3 regions of the Camelimonas sp. FR25 genome follow, and region 2 is predicted to be linked to each of the others. Evidence: riboswitches for the same ligand, from Rfam matches in the RefSeq annotation. Region 2 holds a riboswitch; each other region holds the start of a gene.
The links. A riboswitch is a leader RNA that binds a small molecule or an ion and turns the genes downstream of it on or off. The one in region 2 is predicted to bind cobalamin.
Positions count from the first base shown of each region.

Region 1: it holds a riboswitch for cobalamin, as region 2 does, so the genes downstream of both, AC6A67_RS01120 (TonB-dependent receptor plug domain-containing protein) here and AC6A67_RS07005 (DUF1636 family protein) in region 2, are expected to answer to the same signal.
Region 3: it holds a riboswitch for cobalamin, as region 2 does, so the genes downstream of both, AC6A67_RS04995 (TonB-dependent receptor) here and AC6A67_RS07005 (DUF1636 family protein) in region 2, are expected to answer to the same signal.

Region 1 covers NZ_JCAWFG010000017.1:5,835-15,389, reverse strand. The annotation lists gene AC6A67_RS01135 (ATP-binding protein) at 1-2,255, shown strand, start outside; gene AC6A67_RS01130 (response regulator) at 2,218-3,144, shown strand; gene AC6A67_RS01125 (hypothetical protein) at 3,209-3,550, opposite strand; cobalamin riboswitch at 3,804-4,003, shown strand; gene AC6A67_RS01120 (TonB-dependent receptor plug domain-containing protein) at 4,124-6,109, shown strand; gene AC6A67_RS01115 (ABC transporter substrate-binding protein) at 6,351-7,289, shown strand; gene AC6A67_RS01110 (FecCD family ABC transporter permease) at 7,408-8,343, shown strand; gene AC6A67_RS01105 (ABC transporter ATP-binding protein) at 8,343-9,158, shown strand; gene AC6A67_RS01100 (multidrug effflux MFS transporter) at 9,218-9,555, opposite strand, start outside.
Region 2 covers NZ_JCAWFG010000055.1:21,991-31,545, reverse strand. The annotation lists gene AC6A67_RS07025 (precorrin-8X methylmutase) at 1-362, opposite strand, end outside; partial or broken gene AC6A67_RS07020 (ferredoxin-like domain-containing protein) at 1,470-1,652, opposite strand; gene cobN (cobaltochelatase subunit CobN) at 1,727-5,077, opposite strand; gene cobW (cobalamin biosynthesis protein CobW) at 5,087-6,121, opposite strand; gene AC6A67_RS07005 (DUF1636 family protein) at 6,118-6,612, opposite strand; cobalamin riboswitch at 6,649-6,849, opposite strand; gene cobO (cob(I)yrinic acid a,c-diamide adenosyltransferase) at 6,886-7,500, shown strand; gene AC6A67_RS06995 (vitamin B12-dependent ribonucleotide reductase) at 8,408-9,555, opposite strand, start outside.
Region 3 covers NZ_JCAWFG010000036.1:111,526-121,080, forward strand. The annotation lists gene AC6A67_RS04990 (ABC transporter ATP-binding protein) at 1-700, opposite strand, end outside; gene AC6A67_RS04995 (TonB-dependent receptor) at 702-3,020, opposite strand; cobalamin riboswitch at 3,143-3,365, opposite strand; gene AC6A67_RS05000 (LysR family transcriptional regulator) at 3,519-4,445, opposite strand; gene AC6A67_RS05005 (ABC transporter substrate-binding protein) at 4,763-5,938, shown strand; gene AC6A67_RS05010 (branched-chain amino acid ABC transporter permease) at 6,163-7,038, shown strand; gene AC6A67_RS05015 (branched-chain amino acid ABC transporter ATP-binding protein/permease) at 7,035-8,837, shown strand; gene AC6A67_RS05020 (ABC transporter ATP-binding protein) at 8,840-9,555, shown strand, end outside.

The DNA of each region.
Region 1 (9,555 bases), on a different contig from region 2:
GCCCGCTGAATCTTGCGCCGCAAGATATCGAGTTCCGGCGCGGCTACCTTTACGACATCAATCCGGTGGGCGTCGGGGCCATGGCGGTGGCGGGCGTCGCGGCGCTGCTCGCCGCCAGCGGCCTCGGCGGCGAGCTGGCCCAGGCGTTTTCGTCCTTCATCACCCTGGGCGCGGCGATCGCGGCGGCTCCAGCCATCGCCTGGGCGACGCGTGGTCGCTTCTATCTGGCGCGACAGCCAGACGCCGCCAGCGCCGGCGAGGCCGAATGCTTCATCTGCGACTACAGCTTCGACCGCGAGGACCTGCTGCACTGCCCGTTTTATCGCGGGCCGGTGTGCAGCCTGTGCTGCTCGCTCGAGGCGGCCTGCCACGACAATTGCCGCAGGAGCGCCCGGGTCGGGGCCCAGACCTACCGGCTGCTGCGCCAGATCCTGCCGGGCAAGGCGCTGCAGGTGGTGCGCTCGCTGGTCGGGCGCTTCCTGATCTTCACGACCCTGGCCGCCGGTTCGATGGCGGCGATGCTGGCCCTGCTTGCGCCTGCTGGCGGTTCGGCTGATTTCAACCGCGTGGCGGTGATGGTCTATTGCCTCGCGCTGATCTGCTCCGGCGTCGGCATCTGGCTATTGCTGCTGACCAACGACAATCACCTCAAGGCCTTCACCGAAGTACGCGGCCAGAGCGCCCGGCTGATGCGTGAGATTCGCGCCCACCGCCGCACCGACGCCGCTTTGCGCGAAGCAACCGAGAGAGCCGAGGCGGCCAACAGCGCCAAGTCGCGCTACATGGCCGGCATGTCGCATGAATTGCGCACGCCGCTCAACGCCATCTATGGCTTCGCCCAGGTGCTGGAGCGCAGCGGCGGCCTGCCCGATGAGAGCCAGGCGGCGGTGCGCACCATCCGCAGCTCGTCCGAGCATCTGGCCGGGCTGATCGAAGGCCTGCTCGACATCTCGAAGGTCGAGGCAGGCCGGCTGGCCCTCAATGTCGATCTGGTCGACATCCATGGCTTCCTCGACCAGATCCAGCGCATCTTCACCGCCAGCGCGGCGGAGAAGGGCGTCTCCTTCCTGCTCAGGATTGAGACGCCGCTGCCGCCTCTGGTGCGCATCGACGAAAAGCGGCTACGGCAGATCCTGATCAATCTGTGCTCCAACGCGGTCGCCTATACGGAGCAGGGGGCGGTGACGCTGAGCGTGCGCTATCGCAATGAGGTGGCGCGCTTCGAGGTGGCCGACACCGGCCCAGGGATTCCGCCCGACGAACAGGCCAGCATCTGGAACCCGTTCCAGCGCGGCGCCGCCGCCCGGGCCGGCCACCCCGGTTCGGGTCTTGGCCTGACCATCACCCGTCTGCTCATCGACGTGATGGGTGGCGAGATCACCCTCGACAGCGCCCCCGGCCAGGGCGCGCGCTTCACCGTCCGCCTGATGCTGCCCGCCGAGACGCCAGCGGCGGCGGGCGAGGGCGAGACGCTTGCCGCCGTGCTGGCGGCGCCAGACCTGGCTCTGGCAGGCGCGGGTGGACCGGTTGAGGTGTTGGCGGTGGATGATGATCCGGCGCAGATCCGGCTGATGCGCGCCCATCTGGAGCCGCTCGGCTTCGTCGTGCATGCCGCCGCCAGCGCCGAGGCGGGCCTTGCGCTGCTCGACGAGGTGCAGCCGCAGCTGTTCCTGCTCGACATCGATCTGCCAGGCATGGACGGAACGGTGATGGCGCGGCGGCTGCGCCAACTCGGCCATGTAGCGACGCCGGTGCTGTTTATCACCGGCCATGCCCGCGAGGCCGATGTGCAGGGCGAAGACGATGATCAGGCGCCCGACGGCGTGCTGGTCAAGCCGTTCCGGCTCGACGATTTGTCGGCGCGCATTAGCCGCTTGCTGGCCCCGGACGCATTGGCGCGACGCAATGAGGCGAACGCGGCTGGGCGACCGGCTGGCGCGCCACGGCCCAACGCCGCGGGCGGCGCAGCTGCCGGGGCTGGCTCCGTCGGTGCTGACGCCGACGGCGCTGACGCGGCCGCGCCCGTCGTCACTGTGCGGCGACCGCCATCCGCCGCTGAACTGTTGCGCCTCGCCGAAGAGGGGCGCGCCACCGCCTTGCGCAAGGCGCTGGCGAATCCGCCGCCGTGGCTTGAACGCGCCGCGCTCGACCGTATCCGTGCGGCGCTCGACGTCTTCGACCTGCCCGCCATCGCCCGCCTTCTCAGGGAACGACGCCATGAACCAGCAGGACCTGATCGTATTGGTCGTCGATGATGACCCCGCCGCGCTCAGCGCCATTTGCATGACGCTGGAGCAGGCTGGCTGCTCGACCATCGTCGCCCGCGACGGCGCCAGCGCGCTCGATGTCGCGGCGCGGGTGACGCCGGACCTGATCCTGCTTGATGCGGTGATGCCTGGGCTGGATGGCTTTGAGACCTGTCGGCAATTTCGCCAGGGCGCCCATGCGGTGGATGCGCCGGTGATCTTCATGACCGGGCTCAGCGAGCCGGCGGACATCGTGCGCGGCCTTGAGGCTGGCGGCGTCGATTATGTGGTCAAGCCGGTCAATCACGAGGTGCTGCTGGCCCGCATCACCATCCATGCCCTCAACGCCCGCCGCATGCGGCTGGCCTCGGGGGCGCTCGACCAGTCCGGGCGCTCGGTGTTCGCCGCCCGCGCCGACGGCCAGGTGGTGTGGGCCAGCCATGGCGCGGCGCAATTGCTCGGCGGGGACAAACCGGATGACGCCCCCCCAGGCGCTGCGGTGACTTTGACCCTGCCTGGCCCGGCGCTGGCCTGGCTGGCGGCCGTCGCCGGACGGCCAGTCTCGGAGGCGCCGACGCTGCGCTACCGCGACCGGCGTTTCAGTTGCCTGGGTCGTGGCGGACGCGGCGAGATTATCATTCAGGCTGTGGTCGATCATGAGGGCGATGACGTGGCGCGGCTGCAGGCGCGTTTCGGCCTGACGACGCGCGAAGCCGAATCGCTGCTGTGGTTGACCTTCGGCAAGACCAATCAGGAGATCGCCGACATCCTGGGCATGGCGAGGCGCACGGTGGACAAGCATCTGGAGCAGGTGCTGGGCAAGCTCGGCGTCGACAACCGCACCGCCGCCGCCCTCGTCGCCGACCGCTTCCTCGACCACGCCCGCCATGCGGCGTGACCCTTGGCGGCGTGACCCTTGGCGGCATGGCCTTGCGCTGTGTCGCCATGGCGGCGGGCCCCAGCTACGGCGCAGGCTGGCCTGCTGACTTTTCTTGTGAGGCGCAGAAGACGTGGATGCCCGTGACGAGCACGGGCATGACGGCGGTGGGTGTGGTCAGGTTGGCCGTGGACAGGTTGGGTGTAGTCAGGCTGGGTGTGGTAAGATTGGCCGTGGTCGGGTTGGCTGTGCCGGCTGTGCCGGCTGTGCTGGGTGACCTGGTTGTGGTGGGTGTGTTGCACGTGCTGGTTACGTCGGCCGTGCTGGTGGCGTCGCCGCGACCTTGGCGCGCGAAGTGATGGCGCGAGCGCCAGCGCATCGCCGGTTCGTCAAAAACCACCACCCCAAAACCACCCCACGCCGTCATGCCCGTGCTCGTCACGGGCATCCACGTCTTTGCGGCGCACGTCCCGGTGCGGCCGCCACCCGCTAGCGCAACAGACGCCGCCAACGCGCGCCGAACCGACACAAATATGCAACTGCCCCCGCACAAAAGCCTGCCGCCGCCGCCTCCTGCCGCCTTCTTGCCGACGCCCACTGGCGACGTCATCCGCCACGGCCTAAGGGGCGCCGCCAGCGCCCGTGCCGCCTTGCCCGCATTGACAAGGCCCATGGCGCGGGCCTAAGCGGGCAGGGACGGTTCCTTGTAAAGGATCAAAAGGGAATGCAGTACGGATGGCCCGCCATCTGGATCTGCAGCTGCCCCCGCAACTGTGAGCGGCGAGTTTGCGTCAACAAGCCACTGGACGACCGGGTCCGGGAAGGCGGCGCTGAACCACGACCCGCGAGCCAGGAGACCTGCCGTCTGTCGTGGTCACACGCGAACCCAGGGAGCGGGGGCTTTCCGGAAGGGGACGGCTGACGCATGCGTGGTGGCGACGTCAGCAGAAACCTTGCTCGCGGTGACGTGTCACGAGGCGTCCCGCCGGGGTTTTTGTTTATGTCGTTCCAACGCTCCTCCATCCAGCGCGCGCGCTCTTCCCAGATGGTCGCCAGTCTGATCGCAGGCTGCTCGATCCTGGCGCTGTCCACCGCCGTGGCCCAAGGTCAGCAGTCAGCCCGGCAATCAGTCCAGCAAACGGGGGCCAGCGTCGCCGCAGCGCCGGCTGAGGTGCAGCTCGACACCATTTCGGTATCGGCCAATCTCACCCCCACCGAGATGTCGAAGGTCGGCAGCGCCGTCACCGTCATCACCGCGCAGCAGCTGGAACAGCAGCAGATACGCTTCGTCGCCGACGCGCTGCGTCAGGTTCCCGGCGTCGCCGTCAACCGCAGCGGCCCGGTCGGCAAGCAGACCCAGGTGCGGCTGCGCAATTCCGAGGCCAACCAGACGCTGGTGATCATCGACGGCGTGGTCGCCAATGATCCGGCGGCCGGCTCGGAATATGATATCGCCAATCTGCTCACCGAGGATATCGAGCGCATTGAGGTGCTGCGTGGCCCGCAAAGCGCGCTTTATGGCTCGGACGCCGTCGGCGGCGTCATCAATGTCGTCACCAAAAAGGGCGCGGGCAAGCCGAAGCTCTCCGTGCGCCTCGACGGCGGCTCACGCCAGACCCTGAACGGCGGCGCCAGCCTGAGCGGCGGCGACGAGCGCTTCAATTACGCCTTCGGCGCCAGCGGCTTCAGCACCAATGGCTTCTCGGTGGCCGACCGCCGCAATGGCAATTACGAGCCCGACGGCTATCGCAACGCCACCGGCAACGCCAAGCTGGGCTTCAGCCCCAATGAATATCTCGAATTCAACCTGATGGGCCGCTACACGCGGTTCTTCAACAAGCTCGACGGCTACACCGGCGGCATGGGCGCCTATGACACGGATGAGGATGGCCGCGGCACGCAGCTGTTCGGCCGGGCTGAGGCGAAGCTGAAGCTGTTCGACGGTCGCTGGACCCAGGCGGTCGCCACCACCTACAACGACCAGGCCTCGCGCTACCGCTGGGACCGGCTGCCGAATGGCGAGACGCGCGGCGTGGTCAATGGCTATGAGTACAAGACCAGCCTGCGCTTCGACACGCCGGCCTTCGTCGACGCCAGCCACATCGTCACCTTCGCCGCCCAGCGCAAGGAAGAGCGCTACCGCGCCGATAACGCCTGGTCCAATGTCGACAACCGCATGAATTCCAACGCACTGATCGGCGAATATCAGGGCACGTTCCGCAATCTCACTGTCACCACCAGCCTGCGCCGCGATCTCAACGACCGCTTCAGCGACAGCACCACCTGGCGCGTCACGGGCGCCTATCGCATCGACGAGACCGGAACCAAATTGCGTGGGTCGTATGGCACGGGCGTCAAGAACCCGACCATGGCCGAGCTGTTCGGCTATTCCTCGACCTATCGCGGCAATCCCAATCTGAAGCCGGAAACGGCGCGCGGCTGGGATCTTGGCGTCGATCAGGAGATCTGGGGCGACAGGGTGGTGCTCAACGCCACCTATTTCAACCAGCGCATCAGCGATCTGATCACGGGCGCCGGCTACACCTCGGTCAATCTGCCGGGGACCTCGGCGATCCAGGGCGCGGAGATCGGCCTCACCGTCAAACCACTGACCGGCCTGACCATGGTCGGCTCCTATACCTATACCGATGGCGAAGACTCTGAGGGCAAGCCGCTGCCGCGCCGGCCGCGCAATATGGCCAGCTTCAACGTCAATTATGCCTTCCTCGACAACAAGGCCAACGTCAATGTCGGCGTGGTCTATAATGGGCCGCAGAAGGACTTCGCTTACGACGCCTTCTATAACCAGAGCCTCGTGACCTTGCGCGCCTATACGGTGGTCAATGTCGGCGCCTCCTATCGCCTCAATGACAACGCCGAGTTCTACGCCAAGGTCGATAACCTGTTCGACAGGCGCTATCAGGAAGTCTACAGCTACGGCGTCGCCGGTCGCACGGCCACGGTCGGCGCGCGGATCACCTTCTGAAGCCGGCGGTAGGGCGATGAGCATGAGCGCCAGCAGCATGGGCAGGCCGCGACAGGGGCGCTACGCGCTCAAGGTAGCGGCTGGGCGCCTGCTTGCGCCATTTATGCCCCCGACTTGCAAAGCCGCGACGTTCAAACCCGCTACCTGCCTGGCCGCAGGTATTGTCGCTTGCCTGCTTCTAAGCTACGCGCCGGCATCGGCCGGGCAGAAGGACGCGGCAGCGGGCTTCAGCCAGATCCATATGGGGGAAGCGGACCGCGCGGCATTCCGCGCTCCGCCGCGTCGCATCGTCTCCATCAACATGTGCGCCGACGAGCTGGCGCTGCGGCTGGCGCGGCCTGGGACGCTGATCTCCATATCGCCGCTGGCGCTGGAGAATATCGGCTCCAATGTCGCTGCGCTGGCGCGTGGCGTGCCGGTCAATCGCGGCGCCACCGAAGAGATCGCCGGCCTCAAGCCTGATCTGGTGGTGGCTGGCCGCTACACCACCCGCGCAACCGTGGCGCTGCTGCGGCGGCTCGGCGTGCCGGTGGCTGATCTCGACGTGCCCAATTCGCTTGCCGGCGTGCGCGACCAGATCCGTGAGGCTGGCGTGCTGTTCCACAATGAAGCGGCCGCCAAAGCGCTGACGGCGCGCTTCGATGCGCTGCTGGCGGCGCCGCTGCCCGAGGGCCGCCGGCCCACCGCCGTGGTGCTGCGGCCGGCGGGTTTCACCTCCAGCGAGGGCTCGCTGCTCGACGACATGCTGACCCGCGCCGGCATGCGCAATCTCGCTGGCGGGCCGCTGGCCGGCTATGAGCAATTACCGCTGGAGTTCGTGCTGGCGGCGGCGCCCGAGCTGCTGATCATCGCTGGCGATCCGGATTCACCGCCGGCGTTGGCCAGCGAATTCCTCAACCATCCGGCGCTGCGCAGCCTCAAGGGCCACACCCGCATCGTCGTGCTGCCGTCGCGGCTGTGGACCTGCCCCGGCCCTGGCGTGCTCGACGCCATGACCATTCTACACGACGCTGTCGCCGACTGGCGGGCCAGCCAGACGTTGGGTGACGTGACGCCGTCTCAGCCCGCACAGGAGAAGCGCGCGGCGCTCGAAGCAGCTGGTTCTGTCGCGCCAGTCAAGCTTGCCGCGCCAGTCGTCCTCGCCGCGCCAGCGCCTGCTGGGGCGCGGGCCGGGAGATGACGCCGTGAGCCACCGCGCCTTACATCAGAGCGGCGTCGACCTGGTTGAGCAGAGGCATCGCGCCGACCTGCGCGCGTGGCGTGGGCTGATCGTCCTGCTGGCGCTGGCGGCGCTGGCCATGACCCTGGCCTCGCTGGCCATCGGCTATGCGCCGCTCAATCTCGGCGAGGCGTTGCGTCAGGCGCTGGCGGGAGAGGACAGCGTGGCGGCGCTGGTGCTGACGGAATTGCGCCTGCCGCGCGCCTTGCTGGGGGTGTTTATCGGTTTCAGCCTCGGCGTGTCAGGCGCGGCCATGCAGGGGCTGTTGCAGAACCCGCTGGCCGAGCCTGGCGTCATCGGCGTCTCCGGCGCGGCGGCGCTGGGCGCAGTGTGCATGTTCTATTTCGGCGTCGCCGGCGCCTTCGCCCTCGCGCTGCCGCTTGGCGGCATGGCAGGCGCCTTTGTCGCCACGGCGCTGCTGCTGCAGCTGGCGCACCGGGCGCAGAGCGCCACCGCTTTGATCCTTGCGGGCGTCGCCATCAACGCTCTGGCCGGAGCGCTGACGGCGCTGGCGCTCAATCTGGCGCCAAATCCCTATGCGGCGATCGAAATCGTCTATTGGCTGATGGGCTCGCTGGCCGATCGCAGCCTCGCCCAGGTGGCGCTGGCGACGCCGTTCATGGTCGCGGGCTGGGCGCTGTTGCTCACCGGCGGCTGGAGGCTCGACGCGCTGGCGCTCGGCGAGGACACCGCCGCCAGCCTCGGCGTCAGCCTGCGACGGCTGCGCTTGCAGATGGTGCTGGGCGCGGCGCTGGCGGTGGGCGCCGCGGTCTCGGTGAGCGGCGCGATCGGCTTCGTTGGCCTCGTGGCGCCGCATCTGATGCGGCCGTGGGTGGCGCATCGACCGGGGCGGCTGTTGCTGGCCAGCGGCTTCGCCGGCGCCATTATGGTGCTGGCCGCTGACATCGTCGTGCGGCTGATCCCGACCCAGCAGGAGCTGAAACTGGGGGTGATGACGGCGTTGATCGGCGCGCCCTTCCTGATTTCAATGATCCTGCGGATGCGGAGGCTGTGATGCAGGCGGCGGACGCAGACGCGCTTCATGCCCGCGCCCTCAGTTGCCGGCTCGACGGCCGGCTGGTGCTTGACCAGCTCAGCCTGTCGCTGATGCGTGGCGAGGTGGTTGGCCTCATCGGCCCTAACGGCGCCGGAAAGTCGACGCTGCTGCGGGCGCTGGCCGGCGTGCTGCAGCCAGCAGGCGGCCAGGCGCTGTATGGCGCGCAGGACCAGACGGCGCTGCCGCCTGAGGAGCGGGCGCGCACCGTGTCGTTTCTCGCCCAGACGCCGGAGTTTAGCGCGCCGATGCGCGTCGCCGACGTCGTGGCGCTCGGCCGGTTGCCGCACCGGCGGCTGTTCAGCGGCGAGAGCGACGCCGACCGCAGGGCCATCGCCCAGGCGCTGGCCGACGCCGGCTGCGTTGAATTGGCCGGTCGGGCGCTGGGGACGTTGTCGGGCGGTGAGCGGATGCGGGTGTTGCTGGCGCGGGCGCTGGCGGTGGAGGCGCCGTTTCTGCTGGCTGACGAGCCGGTGGCGGCGCTCGATCCGCTGCATCAGTTGCAGGTGATGGCGCTGTTGCGGGCGCGGGCGGCGCAGGGCGTCGGCGTGCTGGTGACGCTGCACGATCTGACCCTGGCGTCGCGCTTCTGCGACCGTCTGGCGCTGTTGGCTGGTGGTCGCCTGCAGGCGGAGGGTCCGCCCGCCGCCGTGCTGACCGACGCCCATATGGCGTCGGCCTTCGGGGTGACGCTGGCCCATGGCGCCTGGCAGGGCGAAGCCTTCGTCGCCCCATGGCGGCCGGTGAGCGCGCCGTTAGATCAAGTTGAGTCATGACAGCCATGGCTCAGGCGGCGCACGAACAAATAGGCGCAACGCGCTGAAATAATGCGCTATCAGCGCGCGCCTGTGCGGTACAGCCAGATGAACAGCGCGAAGGCCAGCGCGCCGCCAAAGCCCTGTAACAGGCCGAGCAGAATGGCTGGCGGGATGGCCACGGCGGCGGCGATGCCGGTGGTGATGGCGGCGAAGGCCATTTGCAGGAAACCAAGCAGGGCCGAGGCCGCGCCGGCGCGATCGCCGAACGGGCGCAGCGCCACCGCCGTTCCCAGCGGATTGGCCATGCCCATGCCCATCAGAAACACCACCATGGCGACCACGTAAGAGATGATGTCGCCCTGACGGTAGATCAGCAGCATCAGCACGCCGCCGATGGCCGACAGGATGGCGCCGC
Region 2 (9,555 bases):
TCGAGCGCAGCGGCGGATCGGGTGTCGTGAAGTTGCTGCGCCAACTCGGCGGTGCGGGCATCATGCAGGGTGCAGATCACCTCATTCTGCGCCGGGAGCCGGGCGCGGGTGACGCCATGCGCCACCATTTGCGCGTCGCACAGGATCGGCGCGCCACACTGCAAGGCGGCGCGGGCGACCGCGACGAAGCCGGAGGAGAATGCGACATGGCGGGCCGCGTCGACCACGCCGCAGGCATGGATCATGCGCACCGCCACATCGGCCTCATCTGGCGCAAAGCGGGACAGATCAGCCTCACGCCGGATAATGGCGAAGGATTCTCGATAGATGGCGTCGCCATCCCGGACATAGTCGTGCTGCATATTGGGTCTCGTTGAGCGCGCGCTGGACGGCGGCGCATCGCCCGCTGGCGACGCCGCTGGCGCTGGCGACAGGAAATGGGGTTCGAGCGCCATGATGGCGCGCGTGATCAGGAGACGATCGTCGGCGCGGTCCGAGGCGAGGCCGCCTGACGATGCGGCTCCTGACGCCGATTGGCGGTTAGACCCGCCGGCTATTGCGGTGGTGGCGGTCAGGGCCTGGCTGCTGCGTGGCGCGCTGCAGCGTTTGGCGCAGCCGCTGATATGCAGCCTTGCCCCGCCGGATGTGGCGCGGCTGAGCAACGGGCGATGTTGCGCGATGAGTGCTTCGGCGAGGTCACGGGTGCGCCAGTTGGCGGAGGCGCAGCGCGGCGCTCCGGCGCAGGGATCGACGCGCAGCGCAAGGTCGTCAGGCTCGGTGATCCAACCGCCAAGCCGCGCCGCAGCCAGCGCCGCCGCCAGCTCCACCTCTTGGCGATACAGCACGATCAGCGCCCGATCCGGCGCCGGTCTGAGTTCTGCATCGGGTGGCAATGCCCTGGCGAATGCGCCCAACGCTTCCGCTGCGATGGCGCCGAAGCGGGCGTGGAGGCTGTAGCCGCCCGCAAAACCGCTATCAGCGCGCAGCGGGATAATGCCGGGGCCTGCTGCGGGCGTCGGGCGATGCTCTGGCGGTAAAGAGACCAGCGGCGCCAGCATCTGCTCGCGCACGCTCGCATCCACATCGCCGATGCGCGCTGCCTGTCCATGCCGGGCGATCTCGCCAAGCAGTTGCAGCGTCGCGTCACAGACAGCCACGCGGTCGCCGGCATGGCGCGCGCCAGAGGGCTTTCGCCCGCCATTACAGATCGCCCATGGCAGCTCATCCACCCCAGTCGCGACGATGCGAATGTCGGCGATGAGATGCGCGAGGCTGAAGCGCCCGCCACCATCGATGGTGACGCTGACCTTGGGGCCCAAAGCGGCGCTCAGCTCTGACCATAAGGGCGCGGCGGTCAGGCGAGCGGCCAGCGCGCTGGCGTCGGCCCGTTCAGTCGGGTCGCGCCCGGCGATGGGGCTGATATCAACGGGGACGCCGCTGCGCGGCGTGATTCCGGCTTCTGTCAGGTGATGTAGCAGGGCCGGGCCACTGTCGGCGGCGAGGCCGCGAATTTGCACGCCGCCGCGCAGGGTGAGCTCGATTTCGCCATTTCCATGGGCGGCGGCCGCATCCGCCACGGCGATCAACTGCCGGGGCGTTAGCGCCCGGCTTGCCGGGTAAAGCCGCGCCAGCGCGCCGTCGCCGGTGCACATTGGCGCAAGGATCGTCGGGCAGGCGCCGCGACGCAGGGCGTCGCCGCGCATGTCAGAGACTGGGACGCTGGCGCTCATGGGTGCGCCTCCAGTTCAGACAGCAATTGCTCGAGATCGTGATCGACGGCGTTGCGCAGCGGTCGCCACAGATCGCGCCGCCGGGCCTCCTGAAAACGCCGCGCCATGGCGCGCGCCGCCTGTGGGTTCTGGTCGCGCAGGAAATCGCGCACGCGGGCGTCGCCGAGAAAGGCGTCATAGACCGCGCCAATCAGCGCGCCGGACACCGCGCCGGTGGTGGCGGCGAAGATCACCAGCCGGTCGACCGTCTCCGCCAGTTCAGCAGCGCCGCGCGGGCCGTGCCGCATCTGTCCGGCGATAAAGGTCGGATTGGTCGCCCGGGCCCGCACGATGCGCGCCACGGCATGGTCGAGTGTACGCGCTTTGGGTTGGGACGGCACCGTGCTGTCAAGGATGATCAGATCGGGGGTGCGGCCATCATCAGTCCCCATGGCGGCGGCGCTGGCGAAGCCGCCGATGAAGGCGGCGTCCGCCGAGCCGTCGAGCAGATCGCGGGTGGGGTCATCCTGGACGTGGACCAGCGCATCGGCGGCGCTGACAAGGGCGGCGAAGGCGCCAGGGGCGGCGACGCCTTCTGGCTCGGCGGCGACATAGGCGTGGGACGCGTGCTCGCCATAAAGCGCGCCGATCGTCGCCCGGTCCTGCCAGGCGCCCTCGTTCAGCGCCGCCTCGGGACCGGCGCCATAGCCCCCGGTGCCAGGGGCGAAAATGCGCGCCAGATCGCCGCCAGCCCGCCGCATGGCGGCCAGCGGGTTGTCCTCGTCTGGCTCCGCCTCGCGCGCCGCCACGGCGCGCACGGCGCCGTCGAGCAAGGCGATCTGGGTGGCGAAGGCGTCGCGAAACAGCCCGGAGGCGCGGAAGGTGACGTCGACCCGTGGCCGGCCCAGGGCCGCGAGCGGCAGCACCTCTGCGCCGACCACGCGCCCGGTGGAATGATCCCATTGCGGCTTGCAGCCGAGCAGGCAGAGGCCGAGCGCGATCTCTTCGCCGCCTGTGCGCAGGCTGGCGCTGCCGAACAGATCGATGACCATGGCGCGCGGCCAGTCGCCGTTGCGCTGCAAATAATCCGTGACGATCTGCTCCGCCGCCGCCTTGCCGAAGGCGAAGGCTGTCGGGGTCGGCATGACGCGGGGATCGACGGCGTACAGATTACGTCCCGTCGGCAACACGTCGCTGCGACCACGTTCCGGCGAGCCAGATGGACCCGGCGCTACAAAGCCGCCGCCCAGCGCGGTGAGCAGAGCGGCGCGTTCAGTAGCGGCGGCAGCCCTTCGCTCCAAGGGCGCCTCGGGCTCGGCGCAGCCAAAGACATGCAGGCCATCGCGAACCGGGAAATCCTTGAGATCACAAAGCCATGCGTCGATGCGCTGCAGCGCCGTATTAGCTTCTTCGGCGTCATCAACGCCTGCCTCGGCGGCCAGCCCGTGTCGTCGGGCATGGCTGACGATGCGCCCGGCCAGCACATCGCGGCGACGCGGATCCAGCGCCTCGGCGCTGGCATATTCATCGACCAGCTGCTCCAGTTCCAGCATTGGGCCATGCGTCGCCTGACGCACCACGGGCGGCGTCAGATGGCCGAGGGTGACGGCGCCGATGCGGCGCTTGGCTTGCGCCGCTTCACCGGGATTGCTGACGATAAAGGGATAGACCACCGGCGTTGCGCCACACAGCAGCGACGGCCAGCATGTGGCGGTCAGGGCCGTGACCTTGCCAGGCAGCCATTCCAGCGCGCCATGGGCGCCGACATGCACGATGGCGTCGGCGCCAAACACCTGCCGCAGCCAGAAGCAGAAGGCGATCAGCGCATGGCCGGGCGGCAAGCTGGGGTCGTGATAATCGGCGCGGCGGCTGTCGCTGCGGCCCCGGTCTGGCGCCATGGCGACGATGGCCTCGCCCAGGGCGATGACGCGGAAGCAATAGGCAGCGTCGGCAGGCGGCGGCCCCCAGGCCGCGACCACCTCATCCTGAGCTGCTTGCGGCAGCGCGCGGAACATGGCGGCGTAGGCCGTTGCATCGAGGCGCGCATCGGTTGCGGGCCGCTCAAGCGCGCGCATCAGGCTGCGGGCGTCAGCTGGCGGCGGCGCGACGCCATATCCGGTTTCAGCCAGCATTTTCAGCATGAGCAGGGCGCTTTGCGGCGCATCGAGGCCAACTGCATAGGCGGCGCGGCCCTCGACGCCAGGGTAATCGGGCAGCAGCACGGCGACGCGGCGGGCGGCTTGCGGTTTGCGGCGTAGCCCGATCCAGGCGCAGATATGCTCCGCTGTCGCGGCGACGCAGTCCGGTTCGGGGGCATTGCGCAGGGCTGCGTGACCCGCCTCGGCCAGGCTCTCATCCACGGCCTTGAACGACAGCGCTCCGGCAAGGATGCGGCCATCCAGCTCCGGCAGAGCGACATGCATGGCGACGTCAGCTGGCGTCAGCCCGCGCGCGCCGCTCGCCCAGGCTTCCCGTCGGGTAGACGCGACGATGACCTGAAACACCGGAAGGTTGAGCTGCGCAAAGAGATTGTCCGCATCGCCGCCGACGGCGAAGGCGGTTGCCGTCACCAGCGCGTCGGGATGCAGCTCCCTGCAGGCGGCGATGACAGCTGACCTGGCCTCGGTCGCCTTCAGGGACGGGACGAACAGCGCCATGGCCTGGACGCCGCGCTGCTCGAACGCCTTGAGCAATGCGGTGATCGGGGCCTGGTCGTCAGCCAGAAGCATCGAGCGGTAGAACAGCGCCAGCGCCAGCGGTCGGTCGCCATCGCGTTGCTGGTAGAGCGCCTCCAGCGCCACGGCGCCCTTGTCTGGCAGATAGCCGCCGATCGCCGGCATGGGCCGGGCCGGGCCCGTCTGGCTGTCGTGGCCGGCCAGCTTTGCCAGCCAGCGCGTCGCCAGCCGGCGGTTGTCGGCGCCGCCATGGCGGAAGCAGGCGAGCAGTTCTGTGCGCGCCGCATCCGGAACGGTGGAGAGCGCCGCCAGCCGCGCATCGTCGTCCCGGTCTTCGCCCGGCAACAGAGCCAGTTGTACGCCATGGCGCCTGGCCGCCCCGGCGAGCTGCTCGCAGCCATAGGGCCACCAGTCATAGCCGCCGAGCAGCCGCGCCACGATGACCCTGGCGTGGGGCGCCATGCGGGCGATCCACAGATCGACGGACATGGGGTGGCGCAGCTCCCGCAGCTGCGTCAGCCTCAGCTCCGGCAAATCCGCGTCGTCATCCTTCTCTGCACGCCACGCCGCCTCCAGCCCCGCAAGGTCGCTGTCGCTGAACGACAGCATGAGCATGGGCGCCGGCGCCTGCCCCAGATCAACCGGGGCCGCCAGATCGTCCAGGGACGTCGATGTGGTGGCGAGGGTGTGCATGGCGGTGGGTTAGCGCGCGAGCGCCTGGGCGACAGCGGCGCGGTCGAAGCCACTGAGACCGATCACCACCAGCCGCGAGGCCTCGCCATCGCGCCAGGGCCGGTCGAAATAATGGCTCGCCCGCTGGCCGACGGCCTGGGCCACAAGCCGCATCGGCTTGCCGTCGACGCGGACAAAGCCCTTGATGCGCAACACGCCGTCGATGCGGGTGACGCTGGCGATGCGGGCGGCGATGTCCTCCGGCGCGGCGACCGGCGCGATGTCGATGGTGACGCTGTCGAAATCGTCGTGCTCGTGATCGAGCGCGTCGTCGTGATGGGTGCGGCGGTTGTCGATCTCATTCTCTGCGCCGACGCCGAGACCGAGCAGCACGGCGGCGTCGACGACGCCATTGGCCGCCGTGATTATGCGGACGGAAGGCGGGGTATGCTCCTCGAGCAGATTGCGCGCCTGGGCCTGCTGGTCGGCGTCGATGAGATCGGCGCGGGTCATGACGATCAGATCCGCGCAAGCCAGCTGATCCTCGAACACCTCTTCCACCGGATCGTCATGATCGAGCTGTTCGTCGGCCTCACGCTGGGCGGCGAGGGCGTCATGGTCGCCGGTCACCTCGCCATTGGCCAATGCGAGGCCGTCGACCACGGTGATCACCCCGTCCACGGTGACGCGGTTGCGGATCTGCGGCCAGTTGAACGCCTGGATCAGCGGCTTGGGCAAGGCGAGGCCCGAGGTTTCGATCAGGATGTGATCGACGGGCTCCGGCAGCGCCAGAATGCGGTCGAGCGCCGGGGCGAAATCGTCGGCCACGGTGCAGCAAATGCAGCCATTGGCCAGTTCGATGACATTGTCCGCCGGGCAGGACGCCAGGCCGCACTGCTTGAGCAGGTCGCCGTCGATGCCGACGTCGCCGAACTCATTGACGATAATGGCGAAGCGCTTGCCGCCTGCATTCTCCAGCAGATTGCGGATCAGCGTGGTTTTTCCCGCGCCGAGGAATCCGGTGATGACGGAGCAGGGCGTGCGGGTGCGGCTGGCGGCGGTCATGGGGCCTCCTCGGGGGGCGTGAGGTGCGACAAATTGGGAATGCGGGCGATCATGCCGCGCTTCAGCGCCTCGGGGCGCGGCCGAAACGGCATCAGACCGTCGGTGGAGGCGGCGAGAAGCAGCGCGCCAGCGACCAGATCAGCGCCGCTCCCGGGCGTGAGATCGCCGAAGACATAGGTCCACTGGGTGGGCCCGAGAATGGCGGCGCTGAGCCCGCGCTTGCAGTTGGAGAGGCAATTGACGCGGCGGACCACGACGCCATGCGCGGACGCAGCGGCGGCTTCCGCGCTGGCGGCCAGCAGGGCGCCGGCGCGCGGCTGGTCAGTATCGTGTGATTGCAGGCTGGGGCAGGCGGCGCGGCAACTCTCGCACACCACGATCGTCACCAGGGGCGCGGCGCTGGCGCCAGGCGCTGTGGTGACGACGCAGGTTGAACGCTGGTTTGCGTCAGCAACGGCCGCAGTGCGACCGCCATCAGATAAACAAGACACATCGCCCCCAAGCCCGGTAATCCCGCCGGACGGACTGAATGGATAAAGGCGACGGCAGGTTTCCTGGCTCGCGGGTCAGTGTCAGCGCCGTCGCCTTCCCAGGGAGATCCCAGTGGCTTATTGACGGGTGACTCGCCGCTTACAGTTGCGGGTACAGCAGCGGCATTGCCTTTCGGCGCACCGCTTTCCCTCTTGGCTCCTTCCGTGAGGAAGGAGACCGTCGCTGTCGGCCATGTAGTGGCCGCGCGCCCGATTTGTCAACGCGAGGACAGAATGACCGGTGATCGAACGCCTGACGAGCTGCGCCATGCGGAAAAAATGCAGCGGCGCAAACAGGTTCAGGACGCGGAGGTGGCGAGCAAGACCATCGAGAAGGGCCTGCTGATCGTTCACACAGGCCCAGGCAAGGGCAAGTCGACCGCAGCCTTTGGCCTGGCGTTACGCATGCTGGGCCATGGCCGCCGCGTCGGCGTGGTGCAGTTCATCAAGGGCGCGTGGAGCACGGGCGAGCAGCGGGCGCTCGCAGCTTTCGGCGATCTGGTGACGTGGCGCTCCATGGGCGAGGGCTTCACCTGGGAGACCCAGGACCGCGCGCGCGACGTCGCCGCCGCCACCCGGGCGTGGGAGGCCGTGCGCAGCATGATGGCCGACGACAGCTACGCCCTGCTGATCCTCGACGAGCTCAATATCGCCCTCCGCTACGACTACCTCGACCTGCATGAAGTGGTGCAGACCCTCGCGACGCGCCGCCACGACCTGCACATCGTCGTCACCGGTCGCAACGCCAAACCGGAGCTACTGGCGGCGGCGGATCTGGTCTCCGAGATCGCCGCGACGAAACACCATTTCGGCGCGGGCGTGAAAGCCCAGGAGGGGATTGAGTTTTAGGCGGCGGATCGGGCGAGAGGATGGAGCCGTGATGGCGGCGTCCTTGCGCGGGTGGGCAAATCGCCCCCTGGACTGGCGCGTGCGTCTCCGGCGAATTTGCGAATGGGAGCGGTCAGGCCGTACGATGGCTGCGCTCCCACGTTAGGCCCGTTGCACTGGATCTTTTGCCTGCGCGCTGCGTGACAGCGCGAGAATGTCTTGGCTTCCGAACAGGGGTTTGAATGTACCCATCCATGGCCATTTCCCGCCGGATAGTTACTGGCTAAATCGACCACCGCAGCTAGCATACCGACGGCGACAACAGCCGCGCGCTGGTCCAGGTCCCTGGTCGCCCGTTTCAAAGTCCGATCTCCCTGCACCCCCCCGCGTCATGCCTGCGCGCGTCACGGGCATCCACGTGTTTGATCCAACGCGTGGCGCCGCCCCTGCCAACCACAAGGCGCCCAACCTGTACGACCCGCGCGCATAAAGTTGCATCCCGACAGCCGCATCAAAACCAGGAAGACGTGGATGCCCGCGCCGGGCGCGGGCATGACGGCGCAATTGCAGGACTGGTCAAAGATGATTGGGGGGAAGTGTACTTGCCGGGCAGCGCACGACGACGCCAATTCAAAACAAAGAGCGACCCGAGCAAGCCCCCTTTGAATAACTAACTCTAGAGTGAGCGCCGGTCACGTCATGTTCTTTGCATGGCGTCGCCAGGCCTGCTTGCTCCCTAACTAAAGGATAAGGCGTCGCCCCGTCGCGTCGTTGTTGCGCGATCTGCTGCCTGGCGTTTCGCTCATGGCGACACGTCATGCGCCGATTGAATCGCTGGCCTGGCGTCGCGCAATAAATTGCTGAGAGAAAGTCGTGTTTCGCCCACGACGCCCATAGTGGCGTCGTGGGCGAAGGCGCCCCCGCTACCTCACGAGCAGCCGGTCGTGCCGCCGCAGGTGTCGCATTTCAGGCAGGTGCCGTTGCGGACAAGGGTGAAGTTGCCGCATTCGCCGCAGGCGTCGCCCTGGTAGCCTTTCATCAGGGCTTCCTTGCGGCGGTCCGAGGAGGATGGGGCGCTGGCGGCGGCGGCGGGGGCGAACTGGAGTTTGGCGGAAATCGCCTCGGCCACCGTCTCGTCGTCGTCATTGTCGTTGAGCTCGGGCAGCGGCTCCTTCAGCGCCGTGGCGGCCTGGGCGCCGGCGGCGATGGCCACCGGGGCGCCATCGGCGCCGCCGGGGATGGCCAGCAGATTGGTCGGCTGACGGCCACGGACGAAGCCCTTCGACACCAGCGGACGCGGGGCGGGCGCGGCAATGGCCTCGCCATCGGGCTGGCGGCCCTGGGCCGTGCCCTTGCCCATCACGTCAAAGCCGATTTCCGACGGGTCGACATGGGCGAGGTCGTCGCGACCGAGGTACGAGATCGCCAGCTCGCGGAACACATAGTCGAGGATCGACGTGGCGTTCTTGATCGACTGATTGCCCTGGACGAAGCCCGCCGGCTCGAAGCGGGTGAAGGTGAAGGCCTCGACATATTCATCGAGCGGCACGCCATATTGCAGGCCGAGCGAGATGGCGATGGCGAAATTGTTCATCATGGCGCGGAAGGCGGCGCCTTCCTTGTGCATGTCGATGAAGATTTCGCCGAGGCGGCCATCCTCATACTCGCCAGTGCGCACATAGACCTTGTGGCCGCCGACGATGGCCTTCTGGGTGTAGCCCTTGCGGCGCTCCGGCAGCTTCTCGCGCTCACGGATGCGCTGCACCCGCTCCACCACCTTCTCGACGATGCGCTCGGCCACCTGGGCGGTGCGGGCGGCGGTCGGCTGGGCCAGCAGCGTGTCGAGCGCGTCCTCGACCTCGTCCTCATCGTCCGCGATCAGCGCCGAATTCAGCGGCTGCGACAGCTTTGAGCCGTCGCGATACAGCGCATTGGCCTTGAGGCCGAGGCGCCAGGACAGCATGTAAGCGTTGGCGCAATCCTCAACCGTCGCGTCATTCGGCATGTTGATGGTCTTGGAGATGGCGCCCGAGATGAACGGCTGCGCCGCCGCCATCATCTGGATGTGGCTCTCCA
Region 3 (9,555 bases), on a different contig from region 2:
TCAGGGCCTGCTGCGGCGCGCCAACGGCCCTGAGCCGCCCATCGCGCATCACCACAATCTGGTCGGCCACCCGCGCCGCCAGCCCCAGATCGTGCACGGTGGCGATAATGGTCAGGCCCGATTGCCGCAGTATCTGCAGGAGCTCCAGCTGGCAGCGGATATCGAGATGGTTGGTTGGTTCGTCGAGGATGATCACGCCGGGCTCCTGCGCCATGGCCCGGGCGAGAAGCACGCGCTGCTTTTCGCCGCCCGACAGTCGGGAGAATGGCGCGTCAGCCAGTGTCGTCAGTTCGAAACGGTCGATCATCTCCGCGACGATCAGGCGGTCACGCGCCGCCCCCTGGCCGCGCCGCCCAATCCCGGACAGCAAGGCGCGCTGGTGCGGAATCCGCCCCATCTCAACCACCTCGGTCACGGTGAACGGGAACGCCGCCGGGCTCTCCTGCAACACGGCGGCGATGCGCCGCGCCGCCTTCGCCGCGTCCATGCGCCAGACATCCTCGCCGTCGAGCAGCACAGTGCCGGCAAGCGGGCGGTGATGCCGGTACAGCGTGCGCAACAGGCTGGATTTGCCGGCCCCATTGGGGCCGACAATCACCGTCACCGCGCCAGCAGGCGCCGTGAACGACAGCTGGGCGATGATGGGGGCGCCGCCGCGCGGGCCCCACGAGACATTGTTGACGCACAGCTCCGGCGCCATGTCAGAACAACGCCTTCAGCGTTACCGAGGCGGTGCGCGGCGGCCCCAGCAATTGCTGGTTCTGCGAACCGGAGGTGGCGTAGACCTTGTCGAACAGATTGGCGACATTGACGTCGAGCGACAGCTGTTCGGTTGGCCGCCAGCGCAGGCCGGCGTTGACCACCGTCCAGCCGGCGCGGCGCAGGGTATTGGCGTCATTGACCCAGGTAGGGCCGACGTAGTTCAGGCCGCCGAACGCCGTCCAGGCGTCATGAAAATTCCAGCTGACCCAGAGATTGCCGAGCCGCTGCGGCACATTTGGCGGGGTGTTGCCGGAAAAATCGCCGCCGGCCTGGACAAAATCATCGTAGCGCGCCTGCAGCAGCGCGCCATTGGCCTCCAGCCGCAGACCATAACCGAGATTGATGGCCAGCGACGCCTCGAGCCCCTGGGCCGATTGCTGGCCGATCTGCCGCACGATGGTCCGGTCGAGCTGGTCACGCGCCAGCAGGTCCTTCTTGACGATGTGATAGCCGGCGAAGGTCGCCTCGCCACGCCCGCCGAGGAAGCTGAGCTTGACGCCCGCCTCATATTGGTCGCCACGCGGCAGCCTCAGATCCTTCTGGCTGTCGGCCAGCGACAGGATGTTGCCGACCGGATCGGTTGCCTGAGAATACTGGGCGTAGAAGGCGAGGTCCGGCACGGGCGTAAACACCACCCCAGCGCGCCAGTTCACCGAATCGAGCGTGCGGGTAAAGCTGGCGCCGGTCGATGGATTGTCGCGCAAAAGTCGCGGCGCATCGTAACGCACGCCAGCCACCACGGCCCATTGCTCATTCAGTTTCAGCCGGTTGTCGATGAACACGGCGTATTGATTTGTGGCGCTGTCCAGCGTGGTTTTCAGCGCATAAGGCCCGAAAAATCCTGGGGCGAAGCCCAGCGGCGCGACGCTGGAAGCGCCGGCATAGGGCGAATTGTTGGTGTTGCGAAAGCGGATGTGATTGAGCTCAAACCCCAGCACGGTTTCATTGGCCATGCCAAAAATATCGCTGCGCAGGGTCAGGTCGTTGCGCGTCCCCACCTGCTCCAGATCATGGCGGATGGCGATGTAATCGCTGCGATTGATCCGGCCGGTGGCGGGGCGAAAGGCGTAGCTTTCCACATTGCGCCAGTCGCGGCCGCTGCTGATGTGGTAGATGCGACTGCTCAGCTCAACGCTGTCAGAGGCGACAAGGCGCGTATGCAGCTGGGTGAAGCTGTCGCGGAACCGGTTGAGGCTGTCGGCGACATTGTAGTTCTGCTTGCGCATGGCGCCAAGCACGCGGCCATCGACCAGCGGCGTGCCGAAATAGCCCGACGGCTCGCTGTAGCCGCTGTCATGCGACAGGGTTATGTGCAGCCGTTCATTGAACTTCCAGCCGAGCGCGCCAGACACGGCGAGGCTTTTGGCGTCGCCACGCTGCATCCAGCCCTGGCTGCCCCGCCCCGAGACATCCAGCGTATAGGCGAAACTGTCGCCAATCGGCCCGGCGCTGCCGGCGGCGAGGCCATACATGCCGTCTGAGCCAAAGCTGGCCTGGGCCTCATTGCGCCGACCTGTAAACAATGGCTTGCGCGGGATGACATTGATCGCGCCGCCAATGGCGCCCTCGCCATACATCACCGAGGCCGGGCCACGCAGCACCTCCACCCGCTCCACCGTCCAGGTGTCGAAGGGGAACGTCACCGTGCCTGAGCCTGGATAGAGGCGGACGCCGTCGTAAAGCCGCGTCACCGAGCCGAGGCCGGTGAAGCCGCGCATGGCCATGGAGGTTCCGCCATTGCCCGGCGCGCCGAGGAAGCTGACGCCTACCGCATCCTGGGCGATGGCGCGATTGAGATCGGTCTGGCCACGATCGCGCATGGTCTGGCCGGAGATGATGTCGACGCTGGCCGGCGTCTCCATCGGCGTCATGGTCAGGCGGCTGCCCGCCTGGGAGGGGACGCGGAGGTTGGGGCCGCCGCTGGGCGCGCCCTGCACCTGGATCGGGTCCAGGCTGACGGTCGGCGCTGCGCCGTCAGCCGCTACGCTTTCGGCGCGGGCCTCAACCACCAGCGCCATCGCGGCGCAAGCCGCGAGACCCGTTGCAAGCCCGGTCGCAAGTCCGGTCGCCAGCCCGGCTGACAATACGGGCGCCAGCGCCGGGCTGGCGACGGAGTCGCGCAAGCGCGCCTTCGACGCCACAGTGGAGACAAGGCCGGGACGTTTGTCGATGATAGGACGGGCGGCGAACGCACGGGCGAATACAGGCTGGCGGACAGCCAGGGAAATCCGGACAATTCCGGACGCAAGGGAGAACATGAGCACACTGCTCCAGCGGCGCGAGTTACCGTCACCGCGAGCAGTCGAAACACCTATCCCCGATCAGGTGGATGCGGCTGACGATCTGCCTTCCATCGGGACACCCCGCCCAATGTGCACGCGCGTGACTACGGCTGACGGCAGGTCTCCTGACTCTCGGGTCATCATCATTCACCGCCTTCCCGGGGCCGCAAGCCCAGTGGCGTATGGGTGAACAACTCGCCGATTACAGTTGCGGGGGCAGTCGCAGAATTGGCGCGTCATGCCCCGGCCACGCCAGCGCATTACGTCCTCACTGCGTTCCCTTTTGATCCTTGCAAAGGAACCGTCGGGCCTATGGGTAGTCCGCGCGCACCGGCCGGTCAATGGCCTTCACGCCCGGGCCATCCCGCGGCCGTGCGACAGCTATGCCTGCATTTCGCCTTCAATGCAATGTTGTAACATTGCATTTCGCACCGTTGACGCCAGCCGCTCTTGCCAACCGCTCTTGCCATCCCCTCAGCGGGCCAGCAGCCTGGCGCGCCAGGCGCCGGCGTCAACCATATCGGAGATGACCTGAGCGAGGACACTGGCTACGGCTTCACTGCCGCGAATATTCATGCTGCGCTGCGACACCACCACCGACAGACGCCAGGATGGCGTCGGGTCGGTGATGGCGATGGCTTGCATGGCGCCCGCGGCCAGTTCTTCGCTGAAGGCGAAGTGTGGCATCACGGCGATGGCGCCCTCCTCACGCACCATGCGACCGATGGCCGGCAGGCTGTCGCAATCCACGGCGTCCAGTTCGAGATCGCGCAGGGCGGCGGCGCGCTCCATCACGGCGCGCAACACATTGGGCCGTCCCGGCAGCACCACCGGATGCGTCAGCAATTCCGCCATCGACACGGCGCCGGTGGCGGCGAGCGGGTGTTGCGGCGCGGTGATCGCCATCAGATCTTCGGCGATCATCTCGGTCCACGCCACATGTTCGAATGGCTTGTGATTATACAGCAGGCAGACGTCGAGCCGGCCCTGTTGCAAGTATTCGTCGAGAAAACTGGTCATCGCCTCCACAAGGTGGATGGTCACCTGCGGGCAGGCGGCGCGCACGGCGCGGAGCAATGGCAACGACAAACCGCGTCCCGCCGAAGCGGGAAGGCCCACCGAGACCCGGCCCGAGGGGGTGAGCGTATTGGCCCGCACCACGTCGCGGGCGCGCTCGACTTCCTGCAGGATACGGATGGCGTGATCGTAGAGTTGCTGCCCCTTGTCGGTCAGCGCCACGCCCCGTGCATGACGCACCAGTAATTCCGCACCGAGATCCTGCTCGAGGTTCTTCATCTGCTGGCTCAGCGACGGCTGCGCCACGCGCAGCACTTCAGCTGCCCTGGACAGACTGTTGTTCTCCGCGATCTGTACAAAATATTTCAGTTGCCGAAGGTCCATGCGGCACTGTCACTGCCGCAGGGGAATGGAGCAATGCGCATATTTGTTCACGGCGCCCTGGAATCGGTCATGCGACGCGCCTATGCCGCTTACGGTAGCATTATCACAGCAGTTACAGTGACATTGGCGCATCATGGCCACATAGAATTTGCCTATATTTTACAAGCATAGGCGCAGCCTATGGCGTCATCGGAAATTCGTCTTTGCCAGCCATGCATTTAATTCACTAGCGTTCTCTGCGGAGTGGGAGCGTGCACAGGCACTTCGCCCCGCCTGTTCAATATATATGGAGAACAGCAGTGACATTTCGCAGTGTTATCCGCGGCCAGGGTCTGGCTGCAACGGCCTTGCTTTGCCTGTCGGCTGGTCTCGCCCAGGCGGCCCAGAAGCCATGTATCGGCAATTCCAACGCCGTCACCGGCCCCGCTGCCTTCGGCGGCGCCGCCGTCAAGATGGGCGCGGAAACCGCCATTGACGAGATCAATGCGGCGGGCGGCGTCCTCGGCGAAAAACTCAAGTTCATCCAGTATGACGACGCGGGCGCGCCGCCGCGCGGCGTCGACAATGTGCGCCGCATCGCCCTGGCCGACAAATGCATCGCCGTACTCGGCGGTTATCACTCCACGGTCACCGTCGCCCAGGCGGAGCCGGTCAATGAAATCGGCATTCCGTTCATCGGCGTGCTCGCCGCCAATACCAAAGCAATCGAGAACGGCGCCAATCCCAATTACATGTTCCGTGTCTCGGCCAAGGACAAATGGGTGGCGCGTTACCTGGTTGAGCAGGCCATCAAGCAGTCAATGACCGGCAAGATCGCTTTCTTCTATGAGAATACCGGCTGGGGCAATGGCGCGCTTCCTGACGTGAAGGACGCCATGGCCAAGGCCGGCAAGGAGCTGGTCGCCATCGAGACCTTCAACTGGAACGATCAGGACATGTCGCCCCAGGCCATGCGGGCCCGTGACGCTGGCGCCGACGTCGCCCTGTTCTGGGCGCTCGACCGCGAAGGCAACCAGCTGCTGCGTTCGATGGACAAGGTCGGCTTCAAGCCCGCCGTCATCGGCGCCTGGGGCATCGCAGGCAATCTTGGCGAGCTGGCTGGCCCGCTGTCCAATGGCGTGCAGGTCATCCAGACCTATACCTTCATGGGCGACATGGACCCGAAGAAGAAGGCGCTGTGGGAGAAGATCCAGAAGAAATATGGCGTGAAGGATCCGTCTGATCTGAAGATGCCCTCAGGCGTCGGCAACGGCTATGACGCCGTCTACATTCTCAAGGCCGCCATCGAGAAGGCCGGCTCGTTCGACTGGAAGAAGGTGCACGAGGCGCTGTACGACGTGAAGCTCGACGGCCTGGTCGCCAAATATGACCCCGCGTTCGACAAATCGAACCCGGAGCGCCAGGACGCCATTCTGCCAGACTACTACAAGCTCACCGCCTGGCATGACGGCAAGCTGCTGCCTGTTGAGCAGACCCCTTACGCGCAGAAATAAACCGCGCGCTTTCGGCAGGCGGCGGAGATCGCCGCCAGCCCCTCGCGTCGCTCACAGCCTGCGCCCCAACAACGGCGCAGGCCCACGCCGCCTGAGAAGGCGCGCCCCGTCACAGCATCGCAACCAGGCGCAATGACGCCGCCGCCGCAGGCCGCTGGCTCCCGCCAGACGGCGCCATGCGTCCGGCGTCGCGCGTGGCCGCCTGCCTGTCGAAGGTCGAAGGCATGACGACAATCCTTCAGTATATCTTATCCGGGCTGGCGATCGGCGGCATCTACGCCCTCGTCGCGCTCGGCTACCACGTCATGTGGTCTGCGGCGCGCGCCGTGAACTTCGCCCATGGCGACACGCTGATGCTGGGCGCGGTGCTCGCGATCATTGGCATTGATCTGGGCATGCCCATGTGGCTGGCCTCACTGTGCGCCATCGCGGCAGGCGGCGTGTTCGGCATCCTGCTGGAGCGGTTCGCCGTGCGACCGTTCACCGGCTCGACCAACGCTATTGGCTGGATGCTCACCACCATCGCCGTCGGCATCATGATCGAGAGCCTGGCCACCATGCACTTCGGCGGCTTCTCGCGACCATTGCCATCGCCTGGCGTGGACAAGGCGATCAGCATTCTTGGCGCAGGCGTCTATCCGCAGGAGCTGGTGATCCCGGCTGTGGCGTTGATGGCCATGATCGGCCTCGCCGCCATGCAGAAGCACACCCTGGTGGGCCGCGCCATGCAGGCAGTGGCGCACAACAAGCAGGCGGCGGCGCTGATGGGCGTCAATGTCAACGCCATCGTCGCCTTTTCCTTTGGCCTCGCCGCTCTGGCTGGCGCTGGGGCTGGCGTGCTGATCGCCCCTGTCACCCAGGCGTCGGCCACCATGGGCCTGCTGCTCGGGCTCAAGGGCTTCGCCGTCGCCATCATTGGCGGCATCACCAGCGCGCCGGGCGTGGTCATTTGCGGCCTTTTGTTCGGCGTCATGGAGAAGTTCGTCGAGGGCTACATCTCCACCGCCTCGCGCGAGATTATCGGCTTCTCGGTGATGATCGTCATCCTTCTCGCCTTCCCCCAGGGCCTGTTCGGCAAGAAGGAGGTGAACAAGGTATGAGCCGCTTCACGCTTCCGGCATTCGCCCTTTTCGCCATCCTGCTGGCCTGTGTGCCGGCCATGGCGGACAATGAGTATGAACTGCGCCTGTTCATGCTGTTTCTGATCTACGGCGTCATCGCCGCGGGACTCAACGTGCTCGTCGGTCTCTCCGGCCTCGTGTCGCTGGGCCAGGCCGGATTGTTCGCCCTCGGCGCCTACACCAGCTCGATCCTCGCCACCCGGCTTGGCTTTGACATGGTGTCGTCGACCATCTGCGCCGCCATCATCACTGGCCTGTTCGGCGCGCTATTGGCCTGGCCGAGCGTGCGGGTGCGCGGCGTCTATCTCGCCGTGGTCACCATCGCCTTCGGCATCATTGTCGAGAACGTCGCCATCGAGTGGCAGTCTCTCACCGGCGGCACCACGGGCCTCAGCTCCATTCCGCGCCCCAATCTGTTCGGCGAACGCATCAGCGGCTACGGCTTCTATGGCGTGCTGGCGGTGAGCCTGTTCATCGCCACGGCTATTGGCCACAACCTCAAGCACTCGCGCTATGGCCGCGCCATGCTGGCGGTGGCGCAGAGCGAGACGGCGGCGAAGTCGCTGGGCATCAACGCCACCGCCGTGCGCACGCTGGCCTTCGTCATCGCCGCGGTCACGGCGGGCGTCGCCGGCAGCTATTACGCCTTCCTCAACTCCTACATCTCACCTGACATCTTCACCTTCCAGGACAGCGTGCGCTTCCTGCTGATGGTGATCCTCGGCGGCGCCGGCACGACCTTCGGCCCGGTCATCGGCGCGCTGATCCTGACCTATCTGCCGGAGTATCTGCAGGACTTCCAGCTGTGGCAGAAGTTCGCCTATGGCGCGCTGCTGGTGGCGGTGATGTTCATTCTGCCCAAGGGCATCCTCGGCTCGCTCGGCAGCCTCGCCGCCCGCTTGCCGCTCACAAGGCTGCAAGGCCCTGGAGAGCCCGCAACTGCCGCCGCCACCCCGGCAGCCGACTTCCTCGGCCGCAACCAGGGCGAGGCCACCGCCGAGCTCGTCGCCACCGACATGACCGTGCGTTTCGGCGGCCTCACGGCGCTCAACAAGGGCACGCTGCGGGTCAAGGCCGGCGAGATCCACGCGCTGATCGGACCCAATGGAGCCGGCAAGTCCACCTTCGTCAACGCCATCTCGGGCTTCTACATCCCGGCGGAGGGCTATTGCGAACTGGATGGCGTCCGCCTCACCGGCCGCAGCTCTTACGAGATCTCGCGCATCGGCCTCGCCCGCACCTTCCAGAACACCGAACTGTTCGGCGAACTGAGCGTGCTCGAAAACGTCATGGTCGGCTATCAGCAGCAGTTCCACTACGGCCTGCCTGACGCCCTGATCCGTTCGCCGCGCTTTGGCCGCGAGGAGCGCGAGGCCCGCGCCGTCGCCAGGGGGCTGCTGGCGTTCGTCAACCTCGGCGATTACGCCGACAGCGAAGCCCGCTATCTGCCCTTCGGCCATCAGCGCCGCATGGAGATCGCCCGGGCGCTGGCCTGCCGCCCCGCCGTGCTGCTGCTGGATGAGCCAGCCGCCGGGCTGACCACCCAGGAGATCGACGAGCTTGAGATCATCATCCGTCGCATCTCGGCGCTCGGCGTCTCGGTGCTGCTCATCGAGCACCACGTCGACCTGATCATGGCCGTCGCCGACACCGTCACCGTGCTCGACTACGGCCAGGTGGTGGCCTGCGACACGCCGGAGGTGGTGCAGCAGAACCCGCGCGTCATCGAGGCCTATTTCGGTGGTCCCGTGGCCGCAGCCAGGGAGAGCGCAGCATGACCATGACCGCCCAACAACCCAGCCCCGCCCAGCCGCTGCTGGAGGTGCGCAACCTGCAATTGCGCTACGGCGCCGCCGTCGCCGTCCGCGACGTGTCAATGTCAGTCAACAAGGGCGAGCTGGTCGCCATCATCGGCAACAATGGCGCTGGCAAGTCCTCGCTGATGCGCGGCGCCATGGGGCTGGTGCGTCCCAGCGCCGGGCAGGTGCTGTTGCGCGGCGAGGACACCACGGCCCTCAGCGCCAACCGCAAGGTGGCGAAAGGGCTGGTGATGGCGCCGGAAGGGCGGCTGCTGTTTCCCGACCAGACAGTCGAGGACAATCTGATCCTCGGCGCCTATGTCCACGGCGGCCTCAAGGGCCAGCGGGCGCGGCAAACCTGCGAGAAAGTGCTGACGCTGTTTCCCCGCCTGCGCGAGCGCATGAAACAGCAGGCCGGCTCGATGTCTGGCGGCGAGCAGCAGATGCTGGCCATCGGCCGCGGCCTGATGGCGGAGCCAGAGCTGCTGATCATCGACGAGCTGTCGCTGGGTCTCGCGCCCAAAATCGTCGAGCAGCTGATGGAGGTGCTGCGGCAGCTCAACAGCGAGGGGCTGACCATCGTGCTGGTGGAGCAGCTCGCCGCCCAGGCGCTCGCCATCGCAGACAAGGCCTATGTCATTTCCAACGGCCTGGTGGATCGCACCGGCCCCGCCGCCGCCATCGCCCAGGACCCGGA